Linked DNA regions of Pseudoduganella albidiflava. The protein of the gene in region 1 interacts with the protein of each later gene in a pairwise test. Links are inferred from orthologs where the notes say so. Each region holds a gene or a part of one and is shown on either strand. Other genes may lie near its edges. The genes, in order: EYF70_RS30725 and glmS.

Region 1 (15,893 bases):
GCCCCGGCCATCGCGCAGATCGTGCGGTCCAGCAGCGAGGCACCCAGCTGGTGGAAGAAGCGCGACGACATGGATTCGCCCTGCAGCAGGCCCATCGTGCCGCAGTAGCTGTACGGCAGGATGGCTTCCGGCGCGCTGTCCGCCAGCGGCTTCAGGCGCGCGGCGATCTCGTCGAGCGCGGTATCCCAGCTGATGCGCTCGAACTTGCCCTCGCCCTTTTTGCCGACACGGCGCAGCGGGTACAGCAGGCGGTCCGGCGAGTAGGTGCGCTCGGCATAGCGGGACACCTTGGTGCACAGCACGCCGGCCGTGGTCGGGTGATCGGGATCGCCCTTGATCTCGGTGGCGACGCCGTTTTCGACGGTGACGAGGATGGCGCAGGTATCGGGGCAGTCGTGCGGGCAGGCTGCGCGCACTTGGGTGGCGGTCATGGCGGCGATGAAACGGAGAGGAACAATCCGCTATCGTAAACCATCCGGGCGCTCTTGCGGGCCCGCCGCGCGGGTGGCCGCGAAGCCGTTACAAAGGCTACAATGTTCCTTCGCTCATTGGCATGTTACCGGCGTGTTTGGCGTACGCGCCCCTATCCGGGGCGGCAGAGAATAACTGGAGAGCCAGATGAAACTTGTAGAACCGATCATTGCATTTCAGTCCGAGCTGCAGGACATCCGCCGCGACCTGCATGCCCATCCCGAACTCTCCTACGAGGAAGTGCGCACCGCCGACGTGGTGGCCGCGAAACTGGGCGAATGGGGCATTCCCGTGGTGCGGGGCCTTGGCGTGACGGGCCTGGTGGGCATCATCAAGAACGGCACCTCCGACCGCGCGATCGGCCTGCGCGCCGACATGGATGCGTTGCCGATGCAGGAAGTGAACACCTTCCCGCACGCCTCGCGCCACCCCGGCAAGATGCACGCCTGCGGCCATGACGGCCACACGGCGATGCTGCTGGGCGCGGCCTACCACCTGGCGCGGCAGCGCGATTTCGACGGCACGGTGTATCTCGTGTTCCAGCCGGCCGAGGAAGGCGGCGCCGGCGCCCGCAAGATGATCGAGGATGGCCTGTTCGAACGCTTCCCGATGGAAGCCATCTACGGCATGCACAACTGGCCCGGCTATGCGGCCGGCACGATGAATGTGTGCACGGGGCCGATGATGGCGTCGTCGAACGAATTCCACGTGACGGTGCGCGGCAAGGGCGCGCACGCGGCCCAGCCGCACAAGGGCATCGACCCGGTGATGATCGCCGTGCAGATCGCCCAGGCATGGCAGACCATCATCACGCGCAACAAGAGTCCGCTGGATACGGCCGTGCTGTCGATCACGCAGATCCATGCCGGCAGCGCCACCAACGTGATTCCCGACACGGCGCAGCTGGTGGGCACCGTGCGCACCTTCACCACGCCGGTGCTGGACCTGGTCGAGCAACGCATGCGCACGCTGGCCGAGGGCATTGCCGGCGCATTCGAGGCGGAAGTGGATTTCGCGTTCAAGCGCAACTATCCGCCGCTGGTGAACCACGAGAAGGAAACCGCCTTCGCCGTCGAGGTGATGAAGGCCGTGGTGGGCGAACAGAACGTGGATGCCGATGCCGAGCCGACGATGGGTGCCGAGGACTTCGCCTTCTTCCTGCAGGAAAAGCCCGGCTGCTACATTTTCATCGGCAACGGCGACGGCGATCACCGCACCGGCGGCCACGGCCTGGGGCCATGCGTGCTGCACAACGGCAGCTACGACTTCAACGACAACCTGCTGCCAGTTGGTGCCAGCTTCTGGGTGCGGCTGGTGGAAACGGCGTTACCGCTGCGCTAGTAACCGGGCTCAGGCCGGCAACTGGTCCGGCGCGTCGCCCACGCGCTGGCCCGGATTCAGGCGCTCCAGCGCCAGCAGCGCGGCCGCATGGTCCGCTTGCGGATACTCGTCCCCGATCGATTCGTAGCGCTCCGTCACCAGGCTGGTGACCGGCAGCGCGATGCCGGCCGCCGCCGCCGCGGCCAGGATGTTGTGCTGGTCTTTCAGTTGCGTGGCGACCTGGCCGCCCGGCAGGAAATTACGGTCCAGCATGCGCTGGCCATGCACTTCCAGGATGCGGCTTTCGGCGAAGCCGCCCCGGATTGCCGCGCGCACGGCGGCGGGATCGGCGCCCGCCGCCTGGGCCAGCAATAACGCTTCCGCGACGATATTGATCGTGCCGCCCACTATCAGCTGGTTGCACAGCTTCGAGACCTGGCCCGCGCCGGCCGGGCCGACCCGGGTGACACGGCCCATCGCTTCGAAGACCGGACGGGCGTATTCGATGTCCGCCTCGGCGCCGCCGGCCATGATCGCCAGCGTTCCCGCCTGGGCTCCGCCGACGCCGCCTGATACGGGCGCATCGACGAAGCGGCAGCCGGCCGCCACCAGGCGGGCATGGAATTGCTGCGCTTCGGACTGGCGGGTGGAACTCATGTCGATCCACAGCGTGCCCTGGCGCAGTGCGGCCAATGCGTCATCGATGACGGTACCGACCACCGGGCCGGCTTCCAGCATGGAAATGACGATATCCGCGTCGCGCACGGCATCGGCCAGGTGCGGCACGGCCATGGCGCCCTCCGGTGCGAGGCGTTCTGCCTTGCTGAAGGTACGATTCCACGCGCTGACGGGTAAGCCGGCGTGCAGCAACCGGCGGACCATCGGCTCTCCCATCAAGCCGATACCAAGAAAAGTTATTTTCGTAAAGAATGCCACTTTATTATCGCTCCATGTCGTTGCGTATTTATCTAGCAAGATGGCGTCGATTCTACCCTTTAGGTGCCCTTCAGCTTAAATCCGCCGAGCCCGCTACAATATTTGGATTGCCGTATCGCTACGGATACAGCATGTCACTTGAGAGAACAGGCACATGAAAAAAACAATCGCGGCCGTGGCCGCACTGATGGCGGCCCATGCCGCCTTCGCGGCCGATGGCCAACTGATCGACGGCGTGTATGGCGAAGCCGCCACCGCTTCGAAAATCCGCATGGCACGCGTGGGCGTGACCAAGGACTGGAACCCGAACTGGAGCTGGTTCGACTCCGGCAACACGCACCTGACCGGCTACTGGGATGCCAGCGCCGGTTACTGGCAAGGCCGCCAGTACAAGAACGTCCCGGGCGACAAGCAGCACATCGTCGATATCGGCTTCACGCCGGTATTCCGCTTCGAGAACAAGAACAAGCTGGGCTTCTATGCCGAAATCGGCATCGGCGCGCACTTGATGTCCGAAACCTATAACAACAACGATGACCGCCTGTCGACGGCATTCCAGTTCGGCGACCACATCGGCATCGGCTATGTGTTCAACAAGAACTGGGAAGTTGCGGTGAAGATGCAGCACTTCTCGAACGGCAGCATCAAGAAGCCGAACAGCGGCGTCGATTACGGCGTGGTGAAGCTGGCTTACCGGTTCTGATCCGGAACCGCCCGGAAGAAGCCCGCCTCGGCGGGCTTTATTTTTGGCGCAGGCGTTGCAGGAACCCTGGCAGCAGGTTGAACAGCCTGACCTGCAGGTGCAGCTGCCACGGGAAGACGCAGCATGCCTCGCGCCGCGCGATGGCCGCCACGATGCGCCGCACGGCTTGCGCTTCGGTTTGCAGGAACGGCTTGCGGCGAGCGTCGCCGCCGTTCAGTTCGCGCAGGCGGGCGGTGTCGACATAACCGGGCACGATGACGGTGACGGCGATGCCGAACGGTTCCAGCGCCTTGCGGAAGGTATCGCAGATCGCGATCGCGGCGCGCTTGCTGGCGCTGTACAGCGAGGCACCCGGATAGTCCTGCAACAGGCCGGCGATGGAGGCAACGGCGGCCAGGTGCCCATGGCCTTGACGCCGCATGTGCCGGGCGGCGATGTCGAACGCATCGTACAGGCCGCCGACGTTGGTGGCGAGCACCGGCAGCGTGGCTTCCGGATCGGCGGCGATGCCTGCCGCGTCGGTGTACTGGCCGGCGGTAACGACCAGCAGGTCGACCGGGTTGAAAGCGCCGATGGCGCGTTCGAGCGCCGCGCGGTCGGTGATGTCCACGGCCTCGATCCGCACTTGCGGATGACCTGCAAGCGGGTGCCCGTCCAGGCGCGAGGTATCGCGTCCGCACAGGGCCAGCGTGGCGCCCTGCCCGGCATAGTGTTCGGCCAGCGCCAGGCCGATGCCGCGCGTGCCGCCGATGATCATGATCCTTTTCATGGCAGCTGCCGCCCCGTGTAGGCCGCGTGCCCTTTCCGGTAGCCGTACTGCCACTGGGCTTCGACCTGGGCGCGGTAATCGTCGTAGCTGGCGGGCGCGATCAGGCGGAAGCGGTTCTCCCGCCAGCGGACCCGCTTCTTCAAGCCGTGGCCGCGCAGCGCTTGCGCCATGTCCTGCGTATCGATCCACACGTCCGCGGCCTGCCCGTGCACCGCGCGCAGCCGCGCATCGCCATCGATGCCCAGCACCGCCCGCCATGCCGGCGCCACCAGCCAGGGATCCGGCCGGCCCTTGCGTTCCATCGCCACGCTGGCGGCCAGGCGCCGCGCCAGCTCGATCGGGAACAGGTCGATCACGCCGCCGGTGTAGTGGCTGGCCCCATGCTGGTGGCAGCGGAAGTAAAACATGTCCGACAGCGAGGTGCGGACCGCGTCCTCCAGCGGCATCGCGCTGTCCACTTGCAGGACGGGTGCGATGGCGCCGTCGCTCCAGCGCGGGTCGGCCGCGGCGGCGGGAGTGCCGCTGGCCAAGGCGGCCACGCGGGCATCGCCGAACACGGTTTCCGCGAACAGCGCGCGGCCGCCGCGCGGCTGGCCCACCTCTTCACGGTTGAACAGCAGCTTGCCGCCGACGATCGCCACCGCGGGCGCCGCCTGCCCGGATGCGGGGGGCAAGGGCAAGCCGGCAGGCAGCTCGAACAGGTAGTCGTCGAACAGGTCGGGGATGAGCGGCACGGAAGACCGGCGCATCCAGCGCCGCGCCGCGCCGGCCAGCATCGGCAACGGTGCCGCGCGCGCGGTCGATTGCAGGCTAGCGAGGAATGCGTGCACTTGCCGCGACGCCAGCCATTCCTTGCGCGCCGCCGCATCGGGCAGGCGCGCGATGGTGGCCGCCGCCACGGCGCCTCCGCACGTTGCCAGCAGCAGGTCCGGCGCATGGCCGGTGTCCTCGGCTGCCGCGTGGATGCCGAGGTAATAGCCGAAGCGGAAACCGCCACCGGCCAGGACCAGGCAACGCGCGTATTGATGCGTTTTCTCCATGCCCTGCATAATGCCCAAATGCGATTACCACGACAAGGCAAGGCGCCATCGGCGCGGGCACGCGCCGTCCACCTGCTGGGCAACTGGCTGGTGTTCGGCCTGTGCTACCCGCTCAGCCATACGATTGCCGCGCGCCTGCCGGCGCAGCACAGCGTGGCGCTGCCGCTCGATGCCGCCGTGCCGTTCTGGCCGTGGATGATCGTTCCCTATGCCAGTTCCTCGCTGTTTTTCGTGCTGGTCTTCCTGCTCGTGCGCAGCGCGGAGGAACTGCGCGTGGCGAGCCGGCGCATGCTGCTGGCAACGGTGACGGCGGCACTGGTGTTCGCTGTCTATCCGGCCCGCTTTACTTCGGCACGCCCTGCCCTCGACAACCCGTTCCTGGCCGCGGCCTACGGGTTTCTCGATATCGTGGACCAGCCCTACAACCAGCTGCCTTCGCTGCACGTGGCTTACTGCCTGCTGTTCTGGCTGGCGTTGCGGCCGCTGGCGGGGGGCTGGCGGCGCCTCGCGCTGGCGGCGTGGCTGATGCTGGTGGCCGCGAGCACGCTGTTCACCTGGCAGCACCATGCGGCCGACGTGCTGGGGGGACTGGCGCTGGGCGCGGCCGTGGCCTGGCTCGTGCGCCCCGGCGCGACCCGTCGTTCGACGGTCGCCTTTTACTACACGATCGCGGCCGGCATCACGCTGCATGCCGGCTGGTTCGTGCTGGGCAGCTGGCTCGCCCTGTATGCCGCCGCTTGCCTGCTGCTGGTGGCGCTGGCATACGCCCGGCGCGACGCGCGCTTTCTCCGCAAGGACGGTGGGCGCCATGCGCTGGCCGCTTGGCTGCTGTACTGGCCTTACCTGGCCGGGTATCTGCTCACATGGGCGCTGGTTCGCTACCGCGAGCGCGGCCGCGCCGCGTTCATCGAGCTGGCGCCAGGCCTGTTCGTCGGGCGGCGCCTGTCCGCCGCGGAAGCGCGGCGCCTGCCGGAAGGTTGCAGCGTGATCGACCTGTCGCCGGAGCTGCCGGAAGCCGCGGCCTTGCGCGGCGCGTGCTATCACCATGCGCCGCTGCTCGACCTGCATGCGCCGCGCCCGTCGCAGGTGCGCGCCGTGCTGGCATTGCTGGCCGAGCAGCACCGGCCCGGCCGCGCAGTGTTCCTTCACTGCGCAATGGGTTACAGTCGCAGCCGTTTCATCGCCCGTCTCTATGCAAGGAAAAACCACCGATGGCTTTCTCGATCTACCAGTTGAAACCGCGCTTCCAGCAATTGCTGCGGCCATTGCTGTCGTCGCTCGCCCGCATCGGCGTGACGCCGAACCAGGTAACGCTGGCGGCGATGTTCCTCTCCTGCGCCTATGGCGCGGCGCTTGCCGCCGCCCCGGATAGCGCGGCCCTGTGGTATGGCTTGCCGGCCTTCCTGCTGTTCCGGATGGCGCTGAACGCCATCGATGGCATGCTCGCCACCGCGACCGGCAACAAGACCAGCCTGGGCGCGGTGCTCAACGAGATGGGTGACCAGGTGTCCGACGCCGCCCTGTATCTGCCGTTCGCGCTGGCGGCCGGGATATCGGCCCCGCTGGTGGTCGGGGTGGTGGTGGCGGCGCTGCTTGCCGAATTTGCCGGCGTGCTGGCGCAGGGCATCGGCGTGGCGCGCCGTTTCGACGGGCCGATGGGCAAGAGCGACCGCGCCTTTGCCCTGGGCGTGATCGCGCTGCTGATCGGCTCAGGCGTGACGCCCGCCTGGAGCAATGGCCTGCTGTGCGTGGTCCTGCTGCTGTGTGTGCTGACGATCGTCAACCGGCTGCGCCAGGCGCTGCGGCTTTGCGTGCCACCGACACGGTGAAGATGCCCTCCACGCCGATCAGCGTGGCGATCTTCTCGCCACCGGCCACGCGCACCAGGGCATCCATTTCCGCCTGGGGGCGGGGTCGCATGCGCCACGCTTCGCCACGGTGGTTCGTCAGCGTGCCGGCGATCATTTCCAGCTGCGGGTGCCACGGCTGCGCGGTATAGATCAGGTGCCCTCCCGGACGCAGGCTGGCGAAGACGCCTTCCAGCGAGCGCAGCACCATGGCATTGTCGCTGAACAGTTCATACAGGCCGGATACCACGGCAATGTCGTAAGTGCCCTCTTCGCCCGCATAGCTGGCGCTGTCGAACGCATCGCGCCGGCGGCAATCCACTTTCGCCTGCAGCTGCAGGCTCGCGGCCAGCGCGCGTGCGCGGTCGACGTTGTGCTGCGCATAGTCGCACAGCGTGACTTCGATAGGGCGGTCCTGGAATCGCTTGACGGTTTCCAGCACATAGCGCGCGGAACCGGACGCGATGTCGAGGATACGCAGCGGAGGTTGGGCGGGGTTCACGGCCGGGTGGGCGGCGATGCGCTGTGCCAGCAGGTGCTGCAGCTGCACCTTGCGCACGCGGATACCGCGCCAGCCCACCGCGTCGAGATAGCCACGGTCCATCACCGCGCCGAACATCAACTTCCCGCCAGCCTGGTTGCGATACACATAGTCCAGCGACTCGCCGGAATCGAAGCCGTGCGTGAGCCCCACGCGCATGCCGTCGCTCAGTGGTCCGAGCGCCTTGAGCATTCGGCGCTGCAGGGCATACGACGCACGGGTGAGCGGATTGCCGTATTCATTGCGTTGCAGTGCCGCGTAGGCCCGGGCGCTGGCGCTCGCGCTGTCCGCCTGGAGGTAGTGCGTGGGCGGCAGCGGCTCGCGTGCGTAGCATGCGGCGATGAACTCGCGGCATGCGGCCAGGGCCGCCGACATGTCGCGCTCATAGAGCACGGCGTGATAGCAGTCGCGCAGCTGGACATAGCGTTTCAGCGGCGAGGACAGCCGCTCGAAGAATGCCTTTTGCGGCCCCTCATGGACAACGTAATCCTTATCCGCCGCCAGCATCAGGACGGGAGTGTCGATCGCGGCCGCGTCTTTCACGATGCGCTCCGCGGTATCGGCGAGCTCCAGCAGGATCTGGGCGGAGATGCTCTTGGCGATCAGGGGATCGGCCGCGTAGGCATCGGCTTCCTGCTTCGAATGGGTGAGCATCCCCGGGCGGATATAGCTGGTGACGAACAGGTCGGGCTTGAAGCGGCGCGCGAACCGGAGCGCCGGCTTGGCCAGCGGCACGTACAGCTTGATCTTGAACGCGGCGGCGGCCATGACCAGCCCGCGGATGCGCGGCGCATAGTCATGCAGCCACGTGGCCGCCACTACCGCACCGACGCTGTTCGCGACGACCAGCATGTCTTCGCGCGCGATGCCGTAGCGCTGCGCAATGTGGGCGACGAAAGCATCGAGGTCATCGACCAGCGTGGCGAATCCGGGCGCCGCACCCCGTTCTCCCGGCGAATGGCCATGGCCACGCGCGTCGTAGGCGAAAGCCCAGTCATCCCCATAACCGAACTGTTCGACCAGGGGCGCGATCCGGCCCGAATGCTCGTGGCCCCGGTGCAGGAACACGAGGGCGCGCTGCGGGCCGTCGTTGCGCGGCGCTTTCGGTTGCCACGCGCGGTAAAACAGCCGGGTGCCATCGCTGGCATCGAAGCCGGCTTCGGAAGTGGTCCACGCTGCCGGATGTTCGCTTTTCATGAGGTTGTGCCTTCCATGGTAATGACCAGAATGTACAGCAGTGGCGCGGTGACGACGAGGCTGTCGATCCGGTCGAGAATGCCGCCGTGCCCGGGGATCAGTTGTGAAAAATCCTTGATGCCGAGATAGCGCTTCGCGGCGGAGAACATCAGGTCGCCGGCGAAGCCCCCAACGGACAGGAGCAAGGCGTACGCGGCCATCCTGGCGGGTGAGCCAAGCTGGAGGTAGCTGCCCAGGACCAGGGTCAGCAATTGCGAAACGGCCACGCCGCCGGCAAGGCCCTGCCATGTCTTGTTCGGGCTGATAGTGGGCGCGATCCTGTGGCTGCCGAACAGTTTGCCGCCGATGAACTGGCCGATATCGTTGAGGGCGGTAACGATGAACAGGTAAAAGAGCCATGCCAGGCTGGCAGCGGGGCCGGCCGGGATGTCGATGAACCGCACGATCGACCACGCTGCCGCGATCGTCAGCCACAATAAAAGATAGACGAGTGACGGTTTGACTGCCCGGGCGCGAAAGAACAGGAATTGCGCAACGATGAGCGTCGGCAGGGCGACCGGCAGCACCGCGGGCACGAGCAGGTGAAGGGTGGTCGCCGCGCCGACTGCGAGCGCGGCATTGCGGCGGAAATGCGACGACGGGTCATCGGCATACGGCGCCAGTTCACGCACCGCCAGCAGGCAGATCAGTCCTGCCAGCAACCACGGGCCAAGCGGGTACAGCAGCAATGCGATCGTGACGACCGGGAAGATGCGCCACCATGCGTTGACCTGGTTGCGCAAGCTGCCGGTGGGAGCGGCCAGCCGCTGCACCAGCAGCGAAGTAATGCCGAGCAAGCCATACAGGGCGGTCATGGCGATGCCGATTTGTGAACCGGACGAAAGGAACGGGAGCATGGCGACGCTTATGGGATGACAACCCTTCATTATAGTAAGCGTACGCGTGAGACCGGTTGTCGGCAATCAGGAGCGAGGCCGGGCACTGCCCGGCGGAGGAATCAGCGGCGTACCCCGGACTTCGAAGAGCATTAAAACCGGTGACAGTGAACTGAACCCTAAAAGTTGGACACCAACTTTTGGGGTTTTTCATGGCGAAATACAGTGTGCAGTTCAAGCAAGAGGTGGTCGATCGATATCGGGCCGGCCCGTTAGGATGCGTTCGTCTGGGCAACGAGATGGGCGTGGATCCTAGCCTGGTCTATTTGTGGGTCAGGCTATACGACGCTCATGGCGTGGGGGGCCTGGAGAAGAAGCAACATAGGCACAGCGCTGAGGGCAAGCTGTCGATATTGCAGCACATGTGGAAACATGAGTTGTCATGTTTCGAGACGGCCGTGATTTTCAACGTGCGCCACACCGGCAGCATCGGCCAGTGGGAGCGCTGCTATCATAGCGGCGGTATAGATGCGCTCAGTCCCCGACCGCGCCAGAGACCGAAGAAAATGCCCACATCCCAGCCGCCCGCGCCGCAAACGCCTCTCGATGAAGAGGCCAAGACCCTTGAAGAGCTTCTCAAAGAAGTGAACTACTTGCGGATGGAGAACGCCTACCTAAAAAAGCTGGATGCCTTGGTTCAGGAAGAGAAGCAGCAGCGTGCGATAGCGCGCAAAAAGCGAAAGTAATCACTGAACTGAGGCAGCGTTTCCCTTTGGATGGCTTGCTGGAAGTAGCAGGCCTGGCGCGCAGCACTTACTACTATCAGCAGCAAGTGGCCAAGCTAGGCGATCGTGACGAGGCCTTAAAAAATCGTGTTCAGGGCGTCTTCGACGGCAACCACGGGCGCTATGGCTATCGCCGTGTGGCCGCTGAGATCCGCAAGGACGGGCATAAGGTTAACCACAAACGTGTACAGCGTTTGATGAGCGAGCTCGGCTTGAAATCGCTGGTGCGGCCGAAGAAGTATCGTTCTTACAAAGGCGAAGTGGGCGAAGCTGCAGATAACCTCTTGGACCGCGATTTTGAAGCTGCGGCCATGCACGAGAAGTGGGTAACTGATGTCACGGAGTTCAATGTCGCTGGCAAAAAACTGTATCTCTCGCCGGTGATGGATCTGTGCAACGGCGAGATCATCGCCTTCGAGACGAACACCCGGCCAGTGCTGAGCTTGGTTACCAACATGGTTAAAAAAGCCCTGCGAAAGCTCGGCAAAGACGACAAGCCAATCCTTCACTCAGACCAGGGATGGCACTATCGGAAGCCCGCTTACCGGAAGGCGCTGGAGGATAAAAATGTCGTGCAGAGCATGTCTCGCAAAGGAAATTGCCTCGATAACGCTGCCATGGAGAGCTTCTTCGCCGTACTCAAGACTGAGTACTTCCATCTGCAGAAATTTGCCAGTATCGAGGAGCTGAAGAAAGGCCTGGTGAAGTACATCCGCTACTACAATCACAAGCGCATCAAGCTTAGGTTGAACGGGCTGAGTCCTGTGCAGTACAGAACTCAGCTCCAAGTAGCATAGCTAACAAACCGTCCAACTTCCTGGGGTCACTTCACAGGCTCCGATTTTCTTCGAAAGCTTCCTGGAAACCGGTGACAGGCTCCGATTATGTTCGAAAGGTTCTCGAAATCGGAACCTGTCACCGGTTTCATTGCAGGTTTCGCGACGAAATCGGAGCCTGTCCCCGGTTTCGTTGGTACTTCCGCGGCGAAATCGGAGCCTGTCCCCGGCTTTCGGCAACGAGAAATATGTTCCGGAAAAGCAAAAAACCCCCGCCAGATCACTGGACGGGGGTTTTTCTATATAACAGCCTGACGATAACCTACTTTCACACTGGTTGCAGCACTATCATCGGCGCAAAGTCGTTTCACGGTCCTGTTCGGGATGGGAAGGGGTGGGACCGACTTGCTATGGTCATCAGGCATGACTTGTACGCAGTGCCGTCCCCTGTGGGGCAACGTCACTGCTCAATCCGGAAGAAGTAAAGCGAGGGTAACTCTCATCAAAGAGTAAATGCGAGGAATCATCATTGATTCATAACCGTCAAGGTTATAGGGACAAGCCGTACGGGCAATTAGTATCAGTTAGCTTAATGCATTACTGCACTTCCACACCTGACCTATCAACGTCCTGGTCTCGAACGACCCTTCAAGGAGCTCAAGGCTCCGGGAAATCTCATCTCAAGGCAAGTTTCCCGCTTAGATGCTTTCAGCGGTTATCTCTTCCGAACTTAGCTACCCGGCAATGCCACTGGCGTGACAACCGGTACACCAGAGGTTCGTCCACTCCGGTCCTCTCGTACTAGGAGCAGCCCCCTTCAAATTTCCAACGCCCACGGCAGATAGGGACCAAACTGTCTCACGACGTTTTAAACCCAGCTCACGTACCACTTTAAATGGCGAACAGCCATACCCTTGGGACCGGCTACAGCCCCAGGATGTGATGAGCCGACATCGAGGTGCCAAACTCCCCCGTCGATATGAACTCTTGGGAGGAATCAGCCTGTTATCCCCAGAGTACCTTTTATCCGTTGAGCGATGGCCCTTCCATACAGAACCACCGGATCACTATGTCCTACTTTCGTACCTGCTCGACTTGTCGGTCTCGCAGTTAAGCACGCTTATGCCATTGCACTATTAGCACGATGTCCGACCGTACCTAGCGTACCTTCGAACTCCTCCGTTACACTTTAGGAGGAGACCGCCCCAGTCAAACTGCCTACCATGCACTGTCCCCGATCCGGATAACGGACCAAGGTTAGAACCTCAAACAAACCAGGGTGGTATTTCAAGGTTGGCTCCACGAGAACTGGCGTCCCCGCTTCAAAGCCTCCCACCTATCCTACACAGATTGGTTCAAAGTCCAATGCAAAGCTACAGTAAAGGTTCATGGGGTCTTTCCGTCTAGCCGCGGGTAGATTGCATCATCACAAACACTTCAACTTCGCTGAGTCTCGGGAGGAGACAGTGTGGCCATCGTTACGCCATTCGTGCAGGTCGGAACTTACCCGACAAGGAATTTCGCTACCTTAGGACCGTTATAGTTACGGCCGCCGTTTACTGGGACTTCAATCAAGAGCTTGCACCCCATCATTTAATCTTCCAGCACCGGGCAGGCGTCACACCCTATACGTCCACTTTCGTGTTTGCAGAGTGCTGTGTTTTTATTAAACAGTCGCAGCCACCATTTTATTGCAACCCTGTCACCCTTCCACAGTAAAGTGGTCAAGCTACTGGGGCGTACCTTTTCCCGAAGTTACGGTACCAATTTGCCGAGTTCCTTCTCCCGAGTTCTCTCAAGCGCCTTAGAATACTCATCTCGCCCACCTGTGTCGGTTTGCGGTACGGTCTCGTATGACTGAAGCTTAGAGGCTTTTCTTGGAACCACTTCCGATTGCTTCGCGCCACATGGGCGCTCGTCCCAGTCCCTTGAATTACGTGCCCGGATTTGCCTAAGCACCTTCTATGAACCAGAAACTGACTATTCCAACAGTCAGACAACCTTCCGCGATCCGTCCCCCCATCGCATCATACGACGGTGCAGGAATATTAACCTGCTTCCCATCAGCTACGCATCTCTGCCTCGCCTTAGGGGCCGACTCACCCTGCTCCGATGAACGTTGAACAGGAAACCTTGGGCTTACGGCGTGCGGGCTTTTCACCCGCATTATCGCTACTCATGTCAGCATTCGCACTTCTGATACCTCCAGCATCCTTTACAAGACACCTTCGCAGGCTTACAGAACGCTCTCCTACCATATAGATCAAGTAATAAATTACGAGAAATATATCCGCAGCTTCGGTGACTGGCTTAGCCCCGTTACATCTTCCGCGCAGGACGACTCGATCAGTGAGCTATTACGCTTTCTTTAAATGATGGCTGCTTCTAAGCCAACATCCTGACTGTTTTAGCCTTCCCACTTCGTTTTCCACTTAGCCAATCTTTGGGACCTTAGCTGGCGGTCTGGGTTGTTTCCCTCTTGACACCGGACGTTAGCACCCGATGTCTGTCTCCCAAGCTCGCACTCATCGGTATTCGGAGTTTGCAATGGTTTGGTAAGTCGCGATGACCCCCTAGCCATAACAGTGCTCTACCCCCGATGGTGATACTTGAGGCACTACCTAAATAGTTTTCGGAGAGAACCAGCTATTTCCAAGTTTGTTTAGCCTTTCACCCCTATCCACAGCTCATCCCCTAATTTTTCAACATTAGTGGGTTCGGTCCTCCAGTGCGTGTTACCGCACCTTCAACCTGGCCATGGATAGATCACTTGGTTTCGGGTCTACACCCAGCAACTAACGCCCTGTTCGGACTCGATTTCTCTGCGGCTCCCCTATTCGGTTAACCTCGCTACTGAATGTAAGTCGCTGACCCATTATACAAAAGGTACGCCGTCACGGAACAAGTCCGCTCCGACTGTTTGTATGCACACGGTTTCAGGATCTATTTCACTCCCCTCCCGGGGTTCTTTTCGCCTTTCCCTCACGGTACTGGTTCACTATCGGTCGATTACGAGTATTTAGCCTTGGAGGATGGTCCCCCCATATTCAGACAGGATTTCTCGTGTCCCGCCCTACTTGTCGCATACTTAGTACCACCGGTCTGATTTCGCGTACGGGGCTATCACCCACTATGGCGCCTATTTCCAGAGGCTTCCACTACCAGTCCGACTATCATATGCAGGCTCTTCCCATTTCGCTCGCCACTACTTTGGGAATCTCGGTTGATTTCTTTTCCTGCAGCTACTTAGATGTTTCAGTTCGCCGCGTTCGCTTCACACACCTATGTATTCAGTGAGTGATGACCTATAAGGCCGGGTTTCCCCATTCGGAAATCTTCGGATCAATGCTCGTTTGTCAGCTCCCCGAAGCTTATCGCAGACTTCTACGTCCTTCATCGCCTGTAATCGCCAAGGCATCCACCATGTGCACTTATTCACTTGTCCCTATAACCTTGACGGCTATAGCACAAGCATTTACTACTGTGTTTGATGAGTTTTTGTATGCGTTCCTTTCGGAACACTACCCTAAGTGTATTCATTGCTGAATACGCTTAATAAAACTTTACTTCTTCCAGATTGTTAAAGAACGAAACAGCAGTAGTCTCTAAAAGACTAAACATAAAAGTGAACTCGTCACGCTTATGTTTAATATCTCGAGTAATGCGTGGTGGAGGATGACGGGATCGAACCGACGACCCCCTGCTTGCAAAGCAGGTGCTCTCCCAGCTGAGCTAATCCCCCAGGGAATTACGTGTGCTTGATACATGGTGGGTCTGGTTGGGCTCGAACCAACGACCCCCGCGTTATCAACACGGTGCTCTAACCAGCTGAGCTACAGACCCGCGTCGTTGATACCTGCGTATCTAGCGGTGCTACTGTTTCTTCTTCATTCGACAGCCGATAAGTGTGAGCGTTTGATGCACGATCTTGACGATCAGTGCCGACTCTAGAAAGGAGGTGATCCAGCCGCACCTTCCGATACGGCTACCTTGTTACGACTTCACCCCAGTCACGAATCCTACCGTGGTAAGCGCCCTCCTTGCGGTTAAGCTACCTACTTCTGGTAAAACCCGCTCCCATGGTGTGACGGGCGGTGTGTACAAGACCCGGGAACGTATTCACCGCGACATGCTGATCCGCGATTACTAGCGATTCCAACTTCATGCAGTCGAGTTGCAGACTACAATCCGGACTACGATACACTTTCTGGGATTAGCTCCCCCTCGCGGGTTGGCGGCCCTCTGTATGTACCATTGTATGACGTGTGAAGCCCTACCCATAAGGGCCATGAGGACTTGACGTCATCCCCACCTTCCTCCGGTTTGTCACCGGCAGTCTCATTAGAGTGCCCTTTCGTAGCAACTAATGACAAGGGTTGCGCTCGTTGCGGGACTTAACCCAACATCTCACGACACGAGCTGACGACAGCCATGCAGCACCTGTGTTCAGGTTCCCTTTCGGGCACTCCCAGATCTCTCCAGGATTCCTGACATGTCAAGGGTAGGTAAGGTTTTTCGCGTTGCATCGAATTAATCCACATCATCCACCGCTTGTGCGGGTCCCCGTCAATTCCTTTGAGTTTTAATCTTGCGACCGTACTCCCCAGGCGGTCTACTTCACGCGTTAGCTGCG
Region 2 (16,028 bases), 450 kb from region 1 along the record:
TTCTATCGGCACTTGCTGGCCGATGTCTGCTTCATCGGCACCTATGGCTTGCACCCGTCAGCTGGCCTGACCGTCGCCGATGCGGAGGAAGCGGCCGTCAAGCGCGCCATCGTCAACGCATCGAAGCACGTGGTGGCGCTGGTAACGCCGCAGAAACTGGGCACGGCCGCCTCGTACGTGGTGTGCGAGGCGGGCCGCATCGATACGCTCGTCACGGCCGGACCGGTGCCCGATGCCGAACTGGCGCCTTATCGCGACCTGGGGATTCGCGTGCTGTGACCGCTCACTTGACTTCGGCCGCCAGGGTATTGAAGTCGTTGATCCAGCCCTGCATGCGTTTTTGCGCGTGGGCTTTCTGCTCCGGCGTGGCGATGCCGATCACCGTGTGCACCAGGCCGATCGATGCATTGGTATTGGCTTCATAGAAGGCCTTGCGCTCGGAGTTGTCCAGGCGCGCGAAGCTTTCCCGGATCAGGCTCTGGATCTGCGCGACTGCCTGTTCTCGCGAAGGCTTTTCCTGCATGATCCGGCGCGCCAGGGCCAGTACGTTGCGCTGGCGGCGCATGCGTTCGTCGAGCCAGATCGCGTTATCGAGTGGCCGCGCATCCGATGCCTTGCGGATGATCTCCTTCTGCTCGCGCGAGAAGCTGCCGAACCACAGTTCGAACTGCTCCATCGATTTCTTGTAGCGGAATTCGTTCTGGTCTTCGCGATCGCCCTTCATGTTCTCGCGGCGGAACTTGTCGTTATTCTTGGCGAACTTCTTTTCCATCTGCGCCAGCTGCTCGGGCTTCAGCGACAGCGCCAGGTCGGCGATGTCCGGCGCCGCCTTCAGCAACAGCGCCTGGGTGCGGGCGCGGATATCGTCATAGTCGGCGCGCAGGTCCGCCGGCGTGGGATTGCCCCGCAACTGTTGCTGGGCGCGCTGCAGCACGTGCACGTAATCCTGCAACTGGGTCTTGCGGTGCCAGCGGAACAGGTCGTTGATGTCCTTCTTGACCTGGTCGCTCTGTTCGTCATCGAAGTCGACATAGTTGTCCAGCCACCAGTACAGCAGCGTGTCGCCATTGTTATAGGCCAGTTTCAGTGAACTGCACGCCGCGACAAGCGCCAGCAGGGCAACCAGGAACCACGTACGGTAGGACGATGTCTGCATGTTAAACTTTTACATATTATTAACTTAACGAATTCAGCTTATGAACGTTGTCATTCTCGCTGCCGGCATGGGCAAGCGCATGCAATCGGCCCTGCCCAAGGTACTGCACCCGGTGGCAGGCAAGCCGTTGCTGGCGCACGTGATCGATACGGCGCGTGGCCTTGCCCCGGCTAAATTATGTGTGATTTACGGGCATGGGGGCGCCACGGTGCTGTCCGCTCTCGAGGAGCAGAAGGCACGCGGCGGCGTTGAAATCTCCGCGGCGCTGCAAGAACCGCAACTGGGCACCGGCCATGCGGTGATGCAGGCGCTGCCCGTGCTGGATGAAGCGGTACCCACGCTGGTGCTGTATGGCGACGTGCCGCTGACCACCACTTCTTCGCTGCAGCGCCTGGTCGATGCGGCCGGTGCCGACAAGCTGGGCATCCTCACGGTGGTGCAGGAAAATCCGTTCGGCCTGGGGCGCATCGTTCGCGAGGATAATCGCATCGTGCGCATTGTCGAAGAAAAGGATGCAACGGAAGAAGAGCGCGCCATCAAGGAAATCAATTCCGGCATCATGTGCATCCCCACCGGCCACTTGAAAAAATGGCTGGCGTCGCTGGAAAACAAGAACGCGCAAGGCGAGTACTACCTGACGGACATCGTGGCGCGCGCCGTCGCCGATGGCGTCGAGGTCGTGTCCGCGCATCCGTCCGCGGAATGGGAAGTACTGGGCGTGAACAGCAAGGTGCAGCTGGCGGAGCTGGAACGGATCCACCAGAACAACCTGGCGCGCACGCTGCTGGAAAAAGGCGTGACCGTGCTGGACCCGGCCCGCATCGATATCCGCGGCGAACTGGTTTGCGGCCGCGATGTGACGATCGATGTCGGTTGCGTCTTCGAAGGCAAGGTCACGCTGGCCGATGGCGTGACGGTCGGCGCGCACAGCGTGATCGTCGACGCGACGATCGAAGCCGGTGCGCAGATCAAGCCGTTCTGCCACATCGAGGGCGCCACCGTCGGCCCGAAATCGCTGATCGGGCCCTATGCGCGGCTGCGCCCCGGCACCACGCTGGGCGAGGATGTCCACGTCGGCAACTTCGTTGAAATCAAGAACAGCCAGGTGGCCGCGCACAGCAAGGCCAACCACCTGGCCTACGTGGGCGACTCGGAAGTGGGCTCGCGCGTCAACATCGGTGCCGGCGTCATCACCTGCAATTACGACGGCGCCAACAAGTTCCGCACCATCATCGAGGACAACGCCTTCATCGGCAGCGACAGCCAGCTGGTGGCCCCGGTAACGGTGGGCGCCGGCGCCACGATCGGTGCCGGTACCACGCTGACGAAGAACGCCCCGGCCGGCATGCTGACGATTTCCCGGCCGAAGCAGGTCACGATCGAAGGCTGGCAGCGTCCGGTCAAGGCCAAGAAGTAAGCAACAGGCAGGTACGGCAGCCTGGCAGTCATTGGCCAGGCACGCCGCCAAGCAAGCAGCTCCAGGCAAGCAGCTATAAGTACGCAGTTCTAGGCAAGCAGCTCCAGGCAAGCAGTTCTAGGCAAGCAGCAGTTGCGCCCTGCGCTCTTCCGCGAACCGCACCAGGTCGGGGAAGAAGCGCTCGAAACCTGCCGCGATGGCGTCGCGGTGCCGCACCAGGTCCTGCACGCCGTCGCGCAGCAATTCGCCATTGCGGCTCAGGCGGCGCGATACCCGCGCGATCGTCCCTTCCACGCCATCGAACGTGGCGTAACCCCCCAGCCAGTCTTGCCGCACCAGGTAGGGCAGCATCTCGCGCAGCCGCGGCGGCAGCATCGGCTCGTGCGCCGCCAGCGCGTCATAGAAGCGGGCGATCAGCAGCGCGCGCGGCACGTCGCACCACTGGTGCCAGTGCCGGCTCAATTCATGGTCGTAGAACACATCGAGCACGATGCCCGCATAGCGGCGCCGGCCTTCGCCGAACAATTCCTTCGACGCCAGCACGGCCGGATGGCTGTCCGTATAGCTGTCGATATGACGGTGCAGCGTGATTTCGCGCGCGATCTCGGGCGGGTACGCCGCGACATCGTTCGCCTTGACGAAGTCGCCCAGCATCGCGCCGACCATCGCCGCATCGGTATGCCGGGCCAGGTACACGTGGGCCAGGTAATTCATGCGCCATTCTAGCCCCTGCCGCCCGGCCCCGCTGTGGACAAGCGTGTGCACAAGCCCAGGTAAAACCGGTGGGCAGCCAGTGTGCAATGTCGTACGCAGGCTGGAATCGCCGGTAAACATGCTATCGATGCCCGTATGGGGATAAGGTTGTGGGCAAGCCTGAGCAAAAGGCCGGGATAAGCCGTGGATAGCCCTGTATGGCTTGTAAATCGGTGTTTTTGATGTGGCGGCAGCGCTGGATAAGTTTGTGGAAAAGCCCTGGGAAAACATGTGGGCAGGTGGCTTTCAAACGTTCCCGCAAGCTGCCTTGCCTGCTCATTTGGCACGACGAGCGTCTGTCGTGTCTCCAGGATGGAGGTGGCGGCGTGGTCTCCGGGCGTCGGGGAATAACCACCCCATTTACGCACAGCCGAAAATTCCTGGGGCCCTTGCCCGGCATACGGGTGCACGCGGCTGCAGCAATGCCGCGCCCCATGGCCTGGCAGCCAAGGACCGGTGCACACGGCTGTGGGAAACTTTGTGGAAAACCTTGTGATCAAGCCGGTATAAGGGCCTGCATAACCTTGTATAAGCTGGAGATAACCGGGGTATCAGCAGTGGAAAAGGCGGTGGACAAGCACGTGCGCAGCCTGTGGATGGCGGTGGATAACCATGGATAAAGCCGGCCGGTCAAACGGCGATGCGGGTCTCGAATTTGCTGCGGAACGTGGAGAAATACGCCTTCACGTTGCGCACATTGGCATGGCTCGTGAACAGGCGATGGGCCAGCGCGTGATAGGCTGGCATGTCGCCGACCTGCACGACCAGCACGAAATCGGGTCCGGGCGACACCCGGTAGCACTGCAGTACCGCCGCTTCCTGCGCCACCAGCAGCTCGAACTCGGCCATCCTGTCCGCCGCCTGCACGTCCAGCGTGACTTCGGCGATGGCCGTCAAGCGCGAGCCTACCTTGTCGGGCGCCACGATGGCCACCTGGCGCTCGATGATGCCGGCATCGCGCAGCGCCTTGACGCGGCGCAGGCAGGTCGGGGCGGACACATGCACGACCTGCGCCAGTTCCGCATTGGTGATGGCGGCGTCTTCCTGCAACGCATTCAGGATGCGGCGGTCCAGCTCATCCAGTGAAATCTCCATGTCTTCCTTTCTGTATCGATATGCCAGAGGCTGCGTGAGAAATATAAGAACAGAATTCGGGTTTGGACGGAATAATATTTCATGACTAGTTAATGACGAAATATTATTTCATATATCGACATAATAAGTAAGCATATTTCCATCCCAGTGGACTACCATTGTCGACATATCAACATTCACTGTAGAGGTCACCATGTGCGGCATCGTCGGCGCGGTAGCGCAACGTAATATCACCCCGATCCTGATCGAAGGCCTGAAGCGCCTGGAATACCGTGGCTACGATTCCTGTGGCGTCGCGCTGCACACGGATGGCCGCCTGCAGCGTTCGCGCAGCACGTCGCGCGTGGCGGAACTGGAAAAGCAGATGCAGGAAGTCGGCCTGCAAGGTTTCACCGGTATCGCCCACACCCGCTGGGCCACGCACGGCGCGCCGGCCTCGCACAATGCCCACCCGCACTTCTCGCCCAATTCCGATAACGCCCGCATCGCGCTGGTCCACAACGGCATCATCGAAAACCACGACGAACTGCGCGCCGAGCTGACGGCACTGGGCTACGTGTTCCAGAGCCAGACCGACACCGAAGTGATCGCCCACCTGGTCGATCACCTGTACACCGGCGACCTGTTCGAGACCGTGCAGCAGGCCGTCAAGCGCCTGCATGGCGCCTATGCGATCGCCGTGTTCTCCCGCGAAGAACCGCACCGCGTGGTGGCTGCGCGCCAAGGCTCGCCGCTGATCGTCGGCCTTGGCAAGGGCGAGAACTTCGTCGCATCGGACGCAATGGCGCTGGCCGGCACCACCGACCAGATCATCTACCTGGAAGAAGGCGACGTGGTTGACCTGCAACTGGGCCGCGCCTGGATCGTCGACGTGAACGGCAAGCAGGTGGAGCGTGAAGTGAAAACCGTGCACGCGCACACCGGCGCCGCGGAACTGGGCCCGTACCGCCACTACATGCAGAAGGAAATCTTCGAGCAGCCGCGCGTGGTGGGCGATACGCTGGAAGGCGTGACCGGCATCATGCCCGAGCTGTTCGGCGACGGCGCCCACAAGGTCTTCAAGGAAATCGACCGCGTGCTGATCCTGGCCTGCGGCACCAGCTACTACTCGGGCCTGACGGCCAAGTACTGGATCGAATCGATCGCCAAGGTGCCGGTCAGCGTGGAAATCGCCAGCGAATACCGCTACCGCGACAGCGTGCCGAATCCGTCCACGCTGGTGGTGACGATTTCCCAGTCCGGCGAAACGGCCGACACGATCGCCGCGCTGAAGCATGCCCGCTCGCTGGGCATGGAAAACACGCTGACGATCTGCAACGTGGCCACCAGCGCGATGGTGCGCGAGTGCAAGCTGGCGTACATCACCCGCGCCGGCGTCGAAGTGGGCGTGGCGTCCACCAAGGCCTTCACCACGCAGCTGTCCGCCCTGTTCCTGCTGACGCTGTCGCTGGCGCAAGTCAATGGCCGCCTCACCGACGAAGAAGAAGCCGCGCACCTGAAGGACATGCGCCACCTGCCTTCGGCGATCTCCGCCGTGCTGGCGCTGGAACCGCAGATCATTGCTTGGGCCGAGGATTTCGCCCGCAAGGAAAACGCGCTGTTCCTGGGCCGCGGCATGCACTACCCGATCGCCCTGGAAGGCGCCCTGAAGCTGAAGGAAATTTCGTACATCCATGCCGAAGCCTACCCGGCCGGTGAACTGAAGCACGGCCCGCTGGCGCTGGTGACGGAAGAGATGCCGGTGGTGACGATCGCCCCGAACGATGCGCTGATCGAGAAGCTGAAATCGAACATGCAGGAAGTGCGTGCCCGCGGCGGCCAGCTGTACGTGTTCGCCGACGTCGATTCGCGCATCACCTCTGGCGAAGGCGTGCACGTGATCCGCATGCCGGAACACTACGGCTGCCTGTCGCCGATCCTGCACGTGGTGTCGTTGCAGCTGCTGGCGTATCACACCGCGCTGGCACGGGGCACGGATGTGGACAAGCCGCGGAACCTGGCGAAATCGGTGACGGTGGAGTAAGGGCGGTTTCCGCTGTGACTAGCGCGAATACGGTTGGTCGGGGCGGAATCAGGTTGGTCGGAGCGGGCCTTGCCAGCCACCAGCCCAAGGGTGGCGGCAACAGGGATGCCCATGTACAGTGAACGCTGCGACTGGCCGCTTCCGGCTGCGGGAAGCGGCCGTTACTCCGACCAGCTTATTGTTTGCGGATCGGGACACGGCCCGAGCAACTCAGCGCCGTGTTTTTCGCCCCACACATACATGAACCCTCTGATGCGCCGGCACGTTACGCGACCTGCGCCGCCTCATTGTTGAACTGCTGAACCCAGTCCATCTGCGCTGCTGGCGGCCACCTGCCTTCTTGCCCCCTCAGCACACGGATGTAGAGGACACGCCAGCCGGGCACACGCCAACCTCGCCCGGCGCATCCGGCCTGCAGCACCCCTCCGATCCCGCCACCACCACCTCCCCCTGCCGCGCGTGCTAACATCGCCGCACCAAGGTCCGGCAATGCGGGCCACCGTCGGGCTGGTTCCTTCAATGAAGAGGAGCATGTCATGCTGGCACTGGAACAGAAAAAATCATCGGGCGGCCGTACCGGCGGTCCTCTCGTACAGCGCCACGCGGCCCCAGCACCTGTCACTCAACCTGAACGCATCCCGGCGCCACCGCATTCGTGTGCATGCGGCGGTTCGTGTCCCCGCTGCCAGGCCAGATCCAGCCTTGCCATCGGTGTCGTGGGCGCGCAACGGCCAGCCAGCGCGGCGCCCGTTCATGTATTTCGTCAACCGCGTATCGCCACGTCGCCCATGCCCGTGGCACCGCATGGCCGCCCTTCATCCGGAACGGTTGCGCCGGGCCAGGCCGACGCCGCTGCCAGCGTCGCCAGCGTGCTGCGCGCGCCGGGCCAGTCGCTGGACACTGCCACGCGGGCCCGCATGGAGGCAGGCTTTGGCCATGACTTCGGCCATGTCCGGGTGCATACGGATCGCCACGCGGCGGAATCGGCCCGGGCCGTTTCCGCCCACGCCTACACGGTTGGCCGGAATATCGTCTTCAACGCAGGCCAGTTTGCGCCGGGTACCGCGCACGGCGCCCGCCTGCTGGCGCACGAATTGACGCATGTGGTTCAGCAGGCTGGCGCAGGCCCCACGCCGGGGAACATCATGCTCGGCCGCGCCGGGGACCAGGCAGAGCACGAAGCCGACCGGGTGACAGCGCAACTGATGCCTGCCCCGGGTTCAGCGGTCCTGGGTGCCGGGGCGGTCCGCGATATCGTGTCGCGGGATGCACTCCCGGTGCTGCGCCGCTGGAAAACCGACGGCGACACGGCCACGTCGGATAGCGACACCGATACCCTGGGTGGCCTGGCGAAAAAGGCCGGCGCCCATTTCAACGACTGGAAATGCATTCGGCCGGTCAGCATGCGTGCGGCGACCCTGGCCGCGCCACCGGCCAATTTCAACGCGCGATATGAGCTCTACATCAACAAAGGCGACCAGTTCGATATCTCGAACCTGACTGCGACCACGGGTTCAACGTTAAGCATCCATCTGTTCGACGCCACTGCCGAGCCTAACCATGCAAACCTTGCTGCACTGTTTTATCCGGGCAGCGTGTCGAGCACCGAGCCCGATGTGGATCTCGAACTTACTTCCAACGGCGGGGCTTCCCCAATCGCCGACATGGTAATTTTCGGGCACGCCGGGGGTGGCTCGATGTGGGGTGGCGCCGGCAATTTTGCGCCGGCGGGATTCAATCCTGAAGAACCGCCGCCAACTTACCCGCTGGCGAACGCCGGCCTGTTTCCCCGACGTTGCTGGTTCACCCGCAACGCAGCGGTCCGCTCGGTTGGCTGCGACTCGCAGGCGTGGGGAACGGATTTCGCATCCCACTATTTGCGGACAGGCGCAAACGTGACCACGACAACAAAATCGGTTCGCCCCAAATGCAGCGCGCCATTGTTTGTCAACGGAACTTGCCAGTCATTCGACGGCCTCGATTTTGCCAGCTCATCCCAGATCGGTGCACCGATGCTCGATGGGCCTTTCTGGACGGTAGCCGAGTTCCATGCTGGCAAATTCTGGACGACGATCAAAGGAGCGTTGTGATTTATAAGCGATAGTCAGCTGATACGCGGTGTGGCGAAACGATGAGTGCGCCACAAACTGAAAATGAGCCACAACGGCAGCGGGCCATAGAGCAGTAACCCGCTGCCTGCCCTGGGCGACTACGCCGTCAAAAGTCGCCCATCGCGAAAACCATCATTCACTTGGCCTCTGCTATCCAGCGCTCCACCTTACGCTCCAGCACGGCAAGAGGAAGCGAACCGTCGCCAATCACGACGGCGTGAAAGGCAGGAAGCGAGAAGCGCTTGCCGAAGGCTTCCTCGGCACGCTTGCGCAACGCCTGGATCTTCAGTGAACCCACCTTGTAGCCGAGCGCCTGCGCGGGCAACGCCATGTAGCGTTCGATGGCGCTCTTGGCAACCTGGTCCGTGTAACCGTTCACTTCCTTCAGGTAGTCGATCGCCCGTTCGCGGCTCCACCCTTTCGCGTGCAAACCCGTGTCCACCACGAGGCGTGCCGCGCGCAGCAGCTCACTGTTGAGGTGCCCGAAATACTGGTCGGGTTCTTCGTACAGGCCCATTTCGCTGCCCAGGGTTTCCGCGTACAGTGCCCAACCTTCCGCAAAGGCGTTATTGCCGCCGAAGCGGCGGAAGTCCGGCAAGGGTGTTTCCACCTGAAGGGCGACCTGGAAGTGGTGACCAGGCCTGCCCTCGTGCAGGTACAGGCTGGTCATCTTGGTGCGGTCGTATTCCTTCGCGTCATTCACGACAGACCAGAAAATGCCTGGACGTTTTCCGTCGGTGCTCGGTCCCGTGTAATGATCGGACGCTGTTGCCCGCGTCAGTTCGGGCTCCAGGCGCTGCTCCAATGGCGACTTGGGTACCAGCGTAAACAAGGCAGGCAATTTCGATGCCACGGCCACGTCGAGCTTTCGATACACCTCGAGGATTTCCTGGTCATTCTTGAACGGCCTGTATCGGGACTGGCCCGCTACCCATTTCGGTAGTTCGGCAGCTGGTCCCTGGTAACCCATCTTCGGACCCACCACAGCGAACTGCTGCTGGATGCGCGCCACCTCGGCCAGTCCCATCGCATGGATCTCGTCCGGCGTCAGCCGGGTCGTGGTGGCAAAAGCGATATTCTGCTGGTACCACTTTGCGCCATTCGGCAGGTCGGAGAGGCCGGATGTGGAACGTCCTGCCGGCAGGTATTCCTTCTCCATGAAAGCTGCCAGCCTGGCGAGTGCCGGCTGGAGCCGGTTGGTGATCTCGCTTTGGTACGCTTTCGTGATCCTGGCTTTCTCGGCCGCCGAAAAGTTATCCGGCAGGTTCTTGATGCCGGCATAGAACGGATTCTTTTCGATGTCGGTCGTGGCAAGGTCGCGGTACTGCGGCAGTGTCGAGACGATCAGCGGCTTTGGCAGGACGACACCGGCCTCGATTCCTGCGCGCATATTGGCGATGGCCTGGTCGATCCATGGCGTGAGCTGGACCAGCCGACGCAACAAATTGTCGTAGTGCTTCGGTGTCGCCAACGGAAGCGCGCCCTTCCCATCCGCCACCATGGCGAGTTCCATCGGAATCGCGCCCATCTGGTTTATCGGCATCAGGTGATCCGGAAACGACGCCATGTCCAGCACCGTCTGGATTTCGTACGCCATGATCTCGTGGCTGATCTGGTCTGCTGAGCTGAGCTGGGAGGGTGCGATGGCCTTGAGCCGCGTGGCAAATCCGCGATAGGCGGCATGGCGCCGGGCTCGCTCGGCAGGCGCGATGCTCAGTCCAAGCTCGTCATCGAAACGGTTATCTCCTGCATAGGTGGCATAGAGCGGTTCGAACCGGCCGTTGAACTGGTAATAGTCGGCGGCCAGCTTCGCCATGCGTTGCGTCGCCGTCGCGCTCTTTGCTGATTGCGCAGCCTGTGCTGCCGATGTCGGGCTGGCGCCGAGCAGTGGCGTCGCACTGCATGCCAGGAAAGCGGTTGCGGTGATCAGGCCGAGGCGTTTTATTGAAGTCATGGTGGTTTTTGGCCGTGGTAACAATGGGATGCATCGCTGGAGGATGTCCAGGTATCAATCGATGTCGACGTGACTATCGAACCATTACAAACCAACAAGTTTGCTTCGTCCATTGGTTTTCAGGAATTTGATCTACCAGCGCGCCCCTGTCGCGGTGCGGCAACAGGGGCCTGCTTTTCACCCAATGCGCCCAAGCCGGTCCATCGCGCCAGAAAACGCTATCGCATCCATAGTGATATTTAGCTAGCTATTTGATCGTGCGCGATGTAAAGTGCGTTCACTGGTCTTCCGCCAAACCCGGCAAGCGTCAAATAAGTAGTGTGCTATGTAATTGCTGGCTACTTAAAAGGCGAGGAGACGAACTTACACCAATCATTTCAAGGAGCCGTACCATGAAAACCATCGCCGCCATCGTCGCTACCATCGCCTTGTCCGCTTCCGCCGCCGTGTCGGCCCATGAAGGCGCCAGCATTACCCGTGTCGAGATCGTTGCCGAGCGCAATGCCGCCGCAGGCTACGCGACTTATGGCGAACAATACGCAGGAAACACGTTCGAGACCGTCTCCACCAAGACACGCGAACAAGTGAAAGCGGAGGTGCTGATCGCCCGGCAGCGTGGCGAACTGGTCCATGGGGAACAATATCCGGCGCAGCCGATCGACACCGGCGCGCAAGGCAAGACCCGCGCCGAGGTGCGCGCTGAACTGGTTGCCTACCGCGCCGTGAATCCTGATTCGTACAGCGTCTTCAACTGACCGGCCGGCGCCGCGGTGAGCGGCGCCTGTCCTGGCAACAATGGCCGCCGCGAACGCGGGCTTCATTTGAGCGGGCGGCGAACGAGCGCCCCGAAGCACGACATCGAACGAAAAAAAGCCGGCAAGCGCCGGCTTTTTCGTTCACGCCGTGGGGCGATCAGGTACCGATACGGCCGCCGTCGTTCTTCGTGATGACGATGGTTGCCGAACGGGGACGCTTGCCCGGGCCGTAGCCGGCGTTGCTCGGCCACTGGCTGGTGTACTTGGTCGGATCGGCGATATTGGCCAGCGACGTGCTTTCGCCCGGGTGCTGGATGTTGACGAACAGCGCCTTGCCGTCCGGGGTTTCCGTGATGCCGGTGATTTCCGACCCCACCGGGCCGACCAGGAAGCGCTTCAGCGTGTCCGGAGTCGCCTTCTTGCCCACGAAGGTATCCACAGCCAGCTTGCTGCCGTCGGCCTTGTCGTACGTCAGCGTGGTCTTGGCGCCGTCGCCCACCTGGCCCGGCAGGGCGGCCAGCATCATGCAGTTCGTCACGTCGGTGTAGGCGCCATCGTCGGTCTGGATCCAGCAGATGCCGGTGCTCTTCAGGAACGCCAGGCCGTCCGGGCTGGAGAAGTCCTGGTCGGCGGTCAGCGACGACAGGTTGATCTTCGTCGCATCCGCGCCGCTCTCGGCGCCGAACAGGTACACATCCCACTGGAAGGTGGTGGCCGCGCCGGCGCCGGTGCCTTCCTTGAAGCGGATGATGTGGCCGTTCGGATTGCCGTTCTGCGCGCTGCTGCCCTTCATGTCGGTGTAGGCGCGCGGGTTGGCCGCATCCGGTGCCAGTTGCGACGAGCCGCTCGGATTGACGTTGCGGTTCGAGTTGTTCGTCAGCGTGTAGTAGATCTCGCCGTTGGCCGGGTTGACCGAGCACCACTCCGGGCGGTCCATCCTGGTCGCGCCCACGGCATCGGCCGCCAGGCGCGCGTTGACCACCACATCGGCCAGGTCGGCGAACTGGTAGGCGGCGTACGCCTTGATCTGCGGATTGTCCATCGACAGTTCGATCCACTGGCCGGTACCGTCGGCGTTCAGCTTGGCGACATACAGCTTGCCCGAATCGAGGTACTTGTCGCCGGTGGCGATGCGGTCCGTCGGGGTGGCGTCGGCGGCGGCCCAGGCGGCGGCCGAAACGAACTTGTAGATGTATTCGTTGCGCGAATCGTCGCCCATGTAGACGGCCAGAGGCTGGCCGGCGGTGGCGATGCCGAACGCGGCGCTTTCATGCGCGAAGCGGCCCAGCGCGCTGCGCTTCTTGGCCGGCTTGGTCTTGTCGTAGGCATCGACTTCGATGATGTAGCCCTGGCCATTCATCTCGTTGCGGTAGTCGTCGCTGCCGTTGGCCGAAGCGCCCTTCTTGCTGATGTCCCAGCGCTGGTACTTGTCGTCCGTGCCGGCGGTTTCCCAGCCGTGGCGCGACGTGGCGCCCTGGTTGCGGCCATAGCGGCGCAGCGAAGCCACGCTCTTGGCGTCGCGGGCGGCATCGTCGGTGGCCGAGCGCGCGAAGTAGCCGGACCAGTTCTCTTCGCCCGACAGGTAGGTGCCCCACGGCGTGCGGCCGTTGCCGCAGTTGTTCAGGGTACCGCGCGTGCGCGTGCCATCCGGCGAGTACTTGGTGACCAGCAGCGCGCTGCCGCGTGCCGGGCCGCCGATTTCCACGTCCGTCAGCGGCGTGATGCGGCGGTTGAACGTGGAATCGGTGACCGTGGCCCAGGTGGTGCCGGTCTTCTTCACTTCGACCACGCTGATGCCGTGGACGGCGACTTCCTTGTCCACTTCGGCGGCCGGGCGCGGCAGGCTGGTGGTGCCGCCGTTCGCGTGCAGGAAGTGGGACGACAGTTTTTCGTCGGTGGTCGCCTCGTGGTTCATGGCGAGCACGCCGCGGTCCGACGCGGTGGTCGATGGCGTGCCGGTGGCGGACAGCGCGAAGAATTCCATGCCGTCGTGGTGGTCGCCGGCGCGGTTGTCGAAATCGGCGTCGGTGCCGTCGTTCTTGTAGGCCGGGGTGCTGGCGCGGAGCGGATCGCCCAGCGCGTACAGCACGGTGGCGGTATAGCCGGCCGGCACGCTGACGCTGTCCGCCAGGCTCTTCGGCACGGCGGCAAAGCCCAGCAGTTTTTCAGCCGGCGCCGGGGCAGGCGGCGTCGGGCTGGTGGTGGGCGGCATCACGGGATCGTCGTCCGAACCGCCGCAGCCGGCCAGGCCCATGCCACCGAGGACCGCGGTGGCTGCCGTGGCAAACCCGCCGCGCAGCATGTTGCGCCGGCTCAGGCGTGCGCTGAGCACGGCGTTGAAGTGATTCGACGAAGTGCTGTCGGTGTCGTCCGCCGCGATCACTGCGGGCGTCAAGTCGTTCGGCTTGTTCATTGCTGGGTCCTATGCCTGGTGGGTTGCAAAACGACAAGATTTTAATGTCGATAAATGACCCTCTCGTGACCGCTTGATGACCGAATGATGACAGCGCGGCGAACAGTTGCCGGTGGTGGTCCGATCTAGCCGGCAGCCGTGCCGGTACCTTGGCCAGGCAGCACCGATACCCGCGCAAAGCGCAGGTTTTCCAGCGTCCGGATGCGGCGTTTCAACGGCCACCAGTCGTAGAGGAAGATCTGCACGGGTCGCCACATGGCCACCCAGCCGATGATGGTCAGGCTTTCCCGTGCAATCTTCGCGGCGTGTCCGGGGAATGCACCGGAGATCAGCTCGCCAGCGGTGAGGCAGGCCGCGACGAAGACAAGGCCGATCGCCAGGCTGGCGCGGCCCTGGCTCAGCAATTGGCCCAGTTCTCCGCGCACCAGTTCGATCTTGTAGCCGTAGTGATTGTGGATGGCATCGGCCAGCAATTCGCCTGCTTCCGCGGCCGAGACAGGCTGCTCGACATGGATGACAAGTTGCAGGCGGCTGTCGAACGGCAGGGGCAACGCCCAGTTCTCGATATAGGCCTCGCAGGAGCGATCCAGGTCCCGATTGAGGAAGGGAGTGGGATCCAGTGAATTGAACAGTTGCGGCAGTTCGCGTACGCGCAATTCGAGGGTATGCGTGGGATGTTGGCCGATGTGCATGGCGGCTAGCGTAGCAGGAAAATCATGGGGCCGATCCGTCCTCATTGAATCCGACAACGAACACCGCCCCGGCCGGCAGGTTCGGCCGGTAGCGCACGTTCCACCCATGGTTGCGTGCCACTTCGGCCACGATCGCCAGGCCCAGCCCGGCCCCATCGGTCTGGCGCGCCTGGCTGCGCCAGAAGCGCTCGAACAGGAAGGCCACCTCTTGCGGCGCCACGCCCGGGCCCTGGTCGCTCACCTGCAGGCGGCCGGCGGCCACTTCCACCGTCACGATGCCGCCCGGCGGGGAATAGCGCAGCGCATTTTCCACCAGGTTCCTGAGCATGCCGAACAGCGCGCCAGGATCCGCCGCGAGCACGCAATCCGCGTCTCCGTCCAGTGCCAGCACGATCCGGGAAGATGCCGCCAGCGGCGCCAGGAAATCGCAGACCTCGCGGGCGATCTGCACCACGTCGACAGGCCGGAACGCGTAGCTGGAGCGCTCCGCCGCTTCGGTCAGCTGCAGCAGTTGCTGGACGATGCGGGCCATCAGGTCGATATCGCGCAGGTAGCGTTCATGGCCGCGATGGCCATCGAGTTCGATCTCGGCGCGCAGCACGGCCAGTGGCGTCTTCAGTTCGTGGGCGGCGTTGGCAATGAAGCGCTGCTGGCTGCGGTATCCCTCCTGCACCCGGTCGAGGGCCGCATTGAAGGCGTTCACCAGCGGCGCGATTTCTTCCGGCAGGCCCGCGGTGGGCAGGCGCCGTTCCATGCTGTCGGGAGAAATGCGCGATGCTTCGATGGAGATGGCCCGCACCGGGCGCAGGGCACGCCGCGTCAGCCAGACCAGCACCACCGACAGGGACAGCACGGCCAGGATCGTCACCAGCGCCGCGCTCTGGAATACGGCCGGCGTGATCGCCTCGATGGCCAGGTCGGCGAAGCGGTCGCTGCGCCCGGTCTGGATATAGATGCGCTGTCCTTCATGGGTGGCCGGGATGGTGGCGACCGACAGGGCCACGCCGCCTTCGTCGCTGTGGCTGAAGCGCGTGGCATCGGCGGCGGCGAACGCCATCAGCGGCCGGCCGTCCCGCTCGGAACTCACCAGCACTGCGCCGTGCGCGTCGAGCACCCGGTACTTGAGGTTGCGGTAGAAGGCGTCGTAGCCCGTCTGCATGGGTTCATGCATGCGTACCTGCAGCTTGCCGTCCGGCCCAGTGCGCAGGTTGTCGAGGATTTCTTCGCCCTGGCCCACCAGGCCATCCTTCACCATCAGCGATGAATTGTTCAGCACGATCCACTGGAACAGCAGGCCGAAGGCGATGGCGGTGCCGCCCACCGCCAGCAGGATGCCGCTGAGCAGCCGGCCGGCCAGCGAGCGCCGCATCGCCGCCAGCCTAGCGCCCGGCCAGTGCATAGCCCACGCCCCGCCGTACCACCAGGTCGAGCGGCGCGCCCAGCTTGAGCAGCTTGGTGCGCAGCCGGTACACCACCACGTCCAGCGCATTGCTGGTGGTAGCAATGCTCAATCCCCAGGCGGCCGCTTCCAGCTGCGAGCGGCGCAGGAACGTACCGCCGGCGCGCACCAGCGACAGCAGGACCTGGGCTTCCGCCTCGGACAGGCGCAGCGTCTGGCTCCCGTACTGCACGCTGGACTGCGCGGGATCGACCTGCAGG

What was found.
Region 2: the proteins of EYF70_RS30725 (region 1) and glmS interact in binary tests that used the Escherichia coli proteins (3 or more experiments, as listed by UniProt). The link is inferred for Pseudoduganella albidiflava from one-to-one orthologs.

Annotation. Positions count from the first base shown.
Region 1 is NZ_CP036401.1:7,371,140-7,387,032, reverse strand. Bases 4,507-7,366 are described here. They hold EYF70_RS30725 (phosphatase PAP2 family protein), read left to right. Parts: upstream 4,507-5,257; coding sequence 5,258-6,475; downstream 6,476-7,366. Other genes in these bases: EYF70_RS30715 (bifunctional alpha/beta hydrolase/class I SAM-dependent methyltransferase), read right to left, coding at 7,019-7,366; EYF70_RS30720 (CDP-alcohol phosphatidyltransferase family protein), read left to right, coding at 6,451-7,068; EYF70_RS30730 (patatin-like phospholipase family protein), read right to left, coding at 4,507-5,239. Also shown: EYF70_RS30755 (molybdopterin-containing oxidoreductase family protein), read right to left, coding at 1-431; EYF70_RS30750 (M20 aminoacylase family protein), read left to right, coding at 619-1,812; EYF70_RS30745 (NAD(P)-dependent oxidoreductase), read right to left, coding at 1,822-2,673; EYF70_RS30740 (acyloxyacyl hydrolase), read left to right, coding at 2,882-3,430; EYF70_RS30735 (SDR family NAD(P)-dependent oxidoreductase), read right to left, coding at 3,468-4,199; more of EYF70_RS30730, read right to left, coding at 4,196-4,506; more of EYF70_RS30715, read right to left, coding at 7,367-8,824; EYF70_RS30710 (phosphatidate cytidylyltransferase), read right to left, coding at 8,821-9,720.
Region 2 is NZ_CP036401.1:6,923,084-6,939,111, forward strand. The notes cover bases 4,035-7,029. They hold glmS (glutamine--fructose-6-phosphate transaminase (isomerizing)), read left to right. Parts: upstream 4,035-4,614; coding sequence 4,615-6,444; downstream 6,445-7,029. Other genes in these bases: EYF70_RS28795 (Lrp/AsnC family transcriptional regulator), read right to left, coding at 4,035-4,421; EYF70_RS28805 (eCIS core domain-containing protein), read left to right, coding at 6,981-7,029. In the rest of the region: EYF70_RS28775 (DeoR/GlpR family DNA-binding transcription regulator), read left to right, coding at 1-279; EYF70_RS28780 (DUF6279 family lipoprotein), read right to left, coding at 284-1,156; bifunctional UDP-N-acetylglucosamine diphosphorylase/glucosamine-1-phosphate N-acetyltransferase GlmU, read left to right, coding at 1,197-2,573; EYF70_RS28790 (acyl carrier protein phosphodiesterase), read right to left, coding at 2,691-3,287; more of EYF70_RS28795, read right to left, coding at 3,957-4,034; more of EYF70_RS28805, read left to right, coding at 7,030-8,534; EYF70_RS28810 (DUF885 domain-containing protein), read right to left, coding at 8,692-10,509; EYF70_RS28815 (DUF4148 domain-containing protein), read left to right, coding at 10,902-11,264; EYF70_RS28820 (PhoX family protein), read right to left, coding at 11,422-13,677; EYF70_RS28825 (hypothetical protein), read right to left, coding at 13,803-14,369; EYF70_RS28830 (sensor histidine kinase), read right to left, coding at 14,392-15,768; EYF70_RS28835 (response regulator transcription factor), read right to left, coding at 15,749-16,028. UniProt on the Escherichia coli protein: Catalyzes the first step in hexosamine metabolism, converting fructose-6P into glucosamine-6P using glutamine as a nitrogen source.